3 regions of the Pectobacterium sp. HCp5_1 genome follow, and region 1 is predicted to be linked to each of the others. Evidence: predicted binding sites of a transcription regulator. Region 1 holds the regulator's gene; each other region holds the start of a gene.

What was found. Region 1 encodes ArgR, which controls arginine synthesis, uptake and breakdown. Its sites were predicted from a motif close to ANTGAATAAAAATACANT; they were not measured.
Region 2: a site for ArgR is predicted at 1,440-1,457, ahead of argA (amino-acid N-acetyltransferase). Genes of this name have one in related genera too.
Region 3: a site for ArgR is predicted at 908-925, ahead of argC (N-acetyl-gamma-glutamyl-phosphate reductase). Genes of this name have one in related genera too.

The regions. Positions count from the first base shown of each region.
Region 1 is NZ_JAUMIO010000006.1:191,238-193,513, forward strand. Features, by position in the region: gene mdh (malate dehydrogenase) at 1-431, opposite strand, end outside; gene argR (transcriptional regulator ArgR) at 901-1,371, shown strand; gene tsaD (tRNA (adenosine(37)-N6)-threonylcarbamoyltransferase complex transferase subunit TsaD) at 1,484-2,276, opposite strand, start outside.
Region 2 is NZ_JAUMIO010000007.1:84,944-87,219, reverse strand. Features, by position in the region: gene amiC (N-acetylmuramoyl-L-alanine amidase AmiC) at 1-1,107, opposite strand, end outside; gene argA (amino-acid N-acetyltransferase) at 1,472-2,276, shown strand, end outside.
Region 3 is NZ_JAUMIO010000043.1:2,646-4,921, forward strand. Features, by position in the region: gene argE (acetylornithine deacetylase) at 1-861, opposite strand, end outside; gene argC (N-acetyl-gamma-glutamyl-phosphate reductase) at 1,064-2,068, shown strand; gene argB (acetylglutamate kinase) at 2,106-2,276, shown strand, end outside.

The DNA of each region.
Region 1 (2,276 bases):
AACAGTTTGTTTTTGTCGTATACGCCCGCTTTTTTCAGCACTTCGGCTGCAATGGCAACGGTCGTATTCACCGGGTTGGTGATGATACCGATACAGGCTTTCGGGCAAGTAACCGCAATTTGCTCAACCAGGTTACGCACAATGCCAGCATTGACGTTGAACAGATCGGAACGATCCATACCAGGTTTACGTGCCACACCTGCGGAGATCAGCACGATATCTGCACCAACAAGCGCTGGTTTAGCATCTTCACCGCTATAGCCTTTGATCTTCACTGCTGTAGGAATGTGGCTCAGATCGACGGCAACACCCGGCGTTACTGGGGCGATATCGTAAAGGGATAGTTCTGAACCTGAAGGAAGCTGGGTTTTGAGGAGGAGTGCGAGTGCCTGACCGATACCACCTGCTGCTCCGAGAACTGCAACTTTCATCCTAAACTCCTTATTATCATAAAATAAAAAAGTGCCGTGAATTCATTTGGTTATAAACAGAATATAAAAATGGGGATACGAGCAACCTACTTATCTTTCTACAAATGACATGAGAGACAAAAAATACGCTATGTCTCTAATAATAAATCAAAAACAACCATTCGTTTGAAAGGTAAGTAAAGTTAATAAGCTATTGAGCTATAACGCGGTGTTCATTCACGTGCGATTAACCTGTGCGCTACATTACACCGATCGATGGCGTCCAAACAACATCATTCTGATAACATTTGATTTACTTTTATGTGACGCAGGACGCATTTTTCGGACTACCCGAGAGTCGATTTTTTTTGAAAACAGCGACTAACGCATATCTGATGAAAGGGACTGGAATTATACGCGACTTAATTGCATAAAAATTCACACAACTGCATAATAGGAAGATTAACCATAACAATTAATCCGGTGCAGAATGCGAAATTCGACAAAACAAGAAGACCTCGTTAAAGCGTTCAAAGCGCTGTTAAAGGAAGAGAAGTTCAGTTCTCAAAGTGAAATTGTTCAGGCATTGCAAGACGAAGGATTTGAAAATATCAATCAATCCAAAGTGTCACGCATGCTAACGAAATTTGGTGCCGTACGCACGCGCAATGCCAAAATGGAGATGGTGTATTGTCTCCCTGCTGAACTTGGCGTTCCGACGACGTCCAGCCCGCTGAAGAATCTTGTGCTGGACGTAGATTACAATGATGCCGTTGTCGTGATCCATACCAGCCCTGGAGCCGCGCAGCTCATTGCTCGCCTGCTGGACTCACTTGGGAAGTCAGAAGGTATTCTCGGCACCATCGCAGGGGATGACACCATCTTCACCACCCCAGCAAGAGGCTTCAGCGTCAAACAGCTTTACGAAGCTATTCTGGTGCTATTCGAACAAGAGCTGTAACCCGCTCGTCCGCTATCGCTTTTTGTCATTCGTTCTTTGCTACGTATTTTTTACTACGTTTTCTTCGCTACGTGTAGACCCGCTACACGTAGCGACTATTGCGCTTAAGGCCTCACACCGCAGGCAGTTCAGCCAATGGCCAACGTGGCCGAACGGATACGCCCAGCGTCTGGCTCGCACCATGAACCAGACGTACACTGCCCGCATAAGCAATCATTGCCCCGTTATCTGTGCAGAATTCGGGGCGTGCATAAAACACTTCACCACCGCGTTTCGCCATCACTTCACCTAAGCGCTGGCGCAGCGTCCGGTTTGCACTCACGCCCCCCGCCATGACTAGTCGTTTAAAGCCCGTCTCATCCAGCGCGCGACGACATTTTATCGCCAGCGTATCTACAACGGCATCTTCAAAGGCACGTGCAATATCGGCACGCGTTTGATCGTCATCGCCGTTGCTACGAATCGTATTAGCCGCAAACGTTTTTAGCCCAGAGAAGCTGAAATCCAGCCCCGGCCGATCGGTCATCGGGCGCGGAAACGTGAAGCGTTGGGAATCCCCAGCCTGCGCCATTTTCGATAGCATTGGACCACCGGGATAATCTAATCCCAGCAATTTCGCCGTTTTATCAAACGCCTCACCCGCCGCGTCATCAATCGACTCGCCCAGCAGACGATATTCACCAATACCTGTCACGCTGATGAGCTGCGTATGGCCACCAGAAACCAGCAGTGCCACGAAGGGAAACGCTGGCGGGTTATCTTCCAACATCGGTGCCAGCAAATGCCCTTCCATATGATGCACAGGAATCGCCGGCACACCCCAAGCGAATGCCAATGACCTACCAATCGTCGCACCCACCAATAACGCACCGACCAAACCTGGACCAGCGGTGTAAGCCACACCA
Region 2 (2,276 bases), on a different contig from region 1:
CGGAATATCCGGTGCTTTCAGTACCGCAAACCCAGCCTGATCGACACTGTTTTTATGCAGACGATTCACCCTGCCCAGTCGGGTCAGGATCTCTTTACCAAATTTCAGGCTGTCGCCAATCGTCACGGTCTGCACCAGATCGAACATGGTGTGATCCAGATAGCGGTCGCCGCTCATGCTCACGCCACCGATCAAATCCGATTCGTTCTGGGTCTCTGCCAGAAATCTGGCGGCAGTACTGGTTGCCCCTTTCTTCGAGAGGGCAAAAACCGACGATCCTCTTGCAGCTCGATTGGTAAACGCATCCGCATGAATCGAAATGAACAGATCGGCACGCTGCTTGCGCGCTTTCGCCACCCGTACACGTAACGGAATGAACACATCTTCATTACGCGTCATATAGGCTTTCATGTTGGATTCGTTGTCGATCAGCTTGCGCAAGCGACGGGCAATTTGTAGCACGATGTCTTTCTCGCGCGTTTTATTCTTGCCAATCGCACCGGGATCCTCACCGCCGTGACCGGGGTCGAGCATGATAATCAGCGGACGATCCCGCCCGGCTTTCCCGGCTTTCGGCGCTTCTGCTGGCAGCGTACGTTCCAGATCGCCTTTGTTGTAATCCTCCAGCAGCGCCAACAGCGGATCGTCTTCGTTGTCGTAGCGCCCTGCGGCGGGATACAAATCCAGCACCAGTCGGTGCTTGAATTCAGCCACTGGCCCCAGCGTAAAGACTTTAGTCGTCGCCTGCTGCTTGAGCTCTAACACCAGGCGCACCGTGGTTTTATCAAACTGGCCGATGCGCGCTTCTTTAATCAGCGGGTCGTTATCTGACTTAAACTGGCTGGCTATCTCCTTCAGTACGCTGTTCAGATGAACGTTTTCGATATCCACCACGATGCGCTCAGGATTACTCAGACTAAACTGTTTATATTTCAGCGGGTGATTGGATTCCAGCGTGACGCGGGTATAGGCGGAGGACGGCCAGACGCGCACGGCCACGACCTGCGTCGTCGCTGCTATTCCTACACCACTTACGCTTAACAGCCAGGTTGCTGCTGCGCTTTGTAATAGACGCCGTCGAGTCAGATGATGATTCGAATGAGACATGCCGCTCCGATCTGATTGCTGTGCGCTATCCTGCATTGTTGTGTTGCGAATGCACGGGATAGGCCATTAAAAAATGAATAAAGGTAAAAATTGTCAAAAACTTTAACGAATCTGTTCCACGCTGTCATGCAAAAATCCTTTGCATGCCCGTCATACTTCAAGCCGCATGTGCGTTGGCTTCTCTTGCTCACCCCAGTCACTTACTTATGTAAGCTCCCGGGGACTCGCGCGGTTGCCGCCTTCACGCAACTCGAATTATTTAGGGCATGGTAGCAAGATGAAACAGAATCCTGACTTTTCTGGTTAATACTTCCTCTTGCCTTTTACGTCATAAAGAATAAAAATACAGAAATTACGAATAAAAATGCAAAGAGGGCTCGCAGTGAAGGAACGGAGTACAGAACTGGTTCAGGGCTTCCGCCATTCAGTTCCCTATATCAATGCCCACCGTGGCAAAACGTTTGTCATCATGTTAGGTGGCGAAGCCATTGAACATGCCAACTTCTCTAGCATCGTAAATGATATCGGGCTGCTACACAGTCTGGGGATCAAGCTGGTGGTCGTTTATGGCGCTCGCCCGCAGATCGATGCCAACCTGACAACGCATCACTACGAACCTCTCTACCATAAAAATACCCGCATCACCGACAGCACCACGCTGGAGCTGGTCAAGCAGGCGGCAGGAATGCTGCAGTTGGACATCACTGCCCGGCTGTCGATGAGCCTGAACAACACGCCGCTGCAAGGTGCCCACATTAATGTCGTTAGCGGTAACTTTATTATCGCGCAGCCGCTTGGCGTGGATGACGGTGTGGACTACTGCCACAGCGGCCGTATTCGCCGCATTGATGAAGAAGCCGTTCACCGCCAGCTGAATAGCGGTGCAATTGTGCTGCTCGGCCCGGTTGCGGTTTCAGTCACCGGTGAAAGTTTCAATTTAACCTCGGAAGAGGTCGCGACCCAGCTCGCTATTAAGCTGAAAGCGGAAAAGATGATCGGTTTCTGCTCCTCGCAGGGTGTGACCAATGAAGAAGGCAACATCATTTCCGAACTGTTCCCCGACGATGCACAGCAGCGTATTGATGCACTGGAACAGGCTGGTGATTACCATTCGGGTACGGTTCGATTCCTGCGCGGCGCGGTCAAAGCCTGCCGCAGCGGCGTACGCC
Region 3 (2,276 bases), on a different contig from region 1:
CTGGCTGACGGGCTCAAGCGCTTCTGACAGCAGTCCGTCCAAATCGTTAAGCGTAATGCCCGGCAGCGGGCGGATATCCATATGCAGTTCACAGCAGCCGCAGATGCGGTTAGCGGCATCGCCGCCGTGAATGTGGCCGAGGTTCATGGTCGGGTGAGGAATGTGGAAAATCGGGTTGTGATAGCGCTCTTGTAGTGTGTTACGCAATACCAGCAGATGAGAAATAGCTTCGTGCATCAGTTCAATCGCGTTCACGCCGCGCGAAGGATCGCTGGAGTGACCGGACTGCCCCTGAATGCGGATCGCGTTGGACATATGGCCCTTGTGAGCGCGCACTGGTTGCAGCGACGTCGGTTCGCCGATGATGGCGCAGTCCGGGCGAATCTGCGTGGATTCGGAGAAATACTTGGCACCGGCCATTGTCGTCTCTTCATCTGCCGTTGCCAGCACATAGAGCGGTTTCGTCAGCTTAGCCGGATCTATGTCGCGTAACGCATCCAGAATAAAGGCAAAGAAGCCTTTCATATCCGCTGTACCCAAGCCGTACAGCTTGTTGTCATGTTCGGTCAGCGTGAACGGGTCGCGCGTCCAGCGACCATCATCGAATGGGACGGTGTCGGTGTGGCCTGCCAACAATAAGCCACCTTTTCCTTCACCAATCCGCGCCAGCATATTAAATTTATTGAGGGTGCCGGGAACCGGTTGGACTTCCACATGGAAGCCGAGATCGCCGAACCAGCCTGCCAGCAGGTTGATTAAGGTATGATTACTTTGATCGAGCGCGCTGTCGGTGGCACTGATGGACGGTGTGGCGATCAATGCCCGATATAGCTCAATAAAAGGGGGTAAATTCATCTTCACTGTTGACAGCCTCTGGTTAGGATAGTATCAATATTCATGCATTTATTTTGAATAAAAATACAATAATGCTCAGCGAAAGGAAACCCAAAGGTACGGCGATGGCGATTCGTCACTTTCACTGAGTTTCGCGGGTGAACAGCGTACCGACGCTGGTGAGCCCTGTTACCTGTTTCATAGATAAGTAAGAAGGTATACGGATCCCATGCTGAATACGCTGATTGTTGGTGCAAGTGGTTATACCGGCGCTGAGCTTGCGCTCTACCTGAACCGTCACCCACAGATGAACATAACCGCTTTGATGGTTTCTGCGCAAAGTGTCGATGCAGGAAAATTGATTTCTGATTTACATCCGCAGCTCAAAGGCATCATTGATGTACCGGTAAAACCGCTGACCGATGCGGAAGAAGCGGCGAAAGGTGTGGATGTCGTTTTTTTGGCGACCGACCATAAAGTCAGCCACGATCTGGCCCCGGTTTTTCTGGCGGCAGGTTGCACCGTTTTTGATTTATCCGGCGCGTTCCGCGTACAGGATGCCGATTTTTATCGTCGCTACTACGGTTTTGAGCATCAGCACCCTGACTGGCTGGCAAAAGCGGTTTACGGGCTGGCCGAATGGCGTGCTGAAAGCGTAAAACACGCGCAGCTGATTGCGGTGCCGGGCTGTTATCCCACGGCCGCACAGCTGGCGCTGAAGCCGCTGCTGGACGCGCAATTGCTGAACCCGGCGCAATGGCCGGTGATTAATGCCGTGAGCGGCGTGAGCGGGGCAGGGCGTAAAGCGTCTATGACCAACAGCTTCTGCGAAGTCAGCTTTCAACCGTACGGTATTTTCAACCATCGCCATGAACCTGAAATTTCAACGCACCTCGGCACGCCAGTGATCTTCACGCCGCATTTGGGCAACTTCGCTCGCGGTATTCTGGAAACCATCACCTGCCGCCTGCAACCGAGCGTCACCCAGCAGGATGTTGCCGAAGCCTATCACAACGCCTATCACGATAAGCCGTTGGTTCGCCTGTATGACAAGGGCGTTCCGGCGCTGAAATCCGTTGTCGGCCTGCCGTTCTGCGATATCGGTTTCTCCGTTGACGGTGAACACCTCATCGTGGTGGCAACCGAAGATAACCTGCTGAAAGGCGCGGCGGCACAGGCTGTGCAATGCATGAACATTCGTTTTGGTTTCCCTGAAACCCAATCGTTAATTTAATGACTACTGGTCCCGACATTTCGAGGCGTGAAGCATAATGAATCCGTTAATTATCAAATTAGGTGGCGTTTTACTGGATAGCGAAGAAGCGCTGGAGCGTCTGTTCACCGCACTGGTGGCTTACCGTCAGGAACATCAGCGTCCGCTGGTGATTGTGCACGGCGGCGGCTGTCTGGTGGATGACCTGATGAAAAAGCTGGCGCTGCCA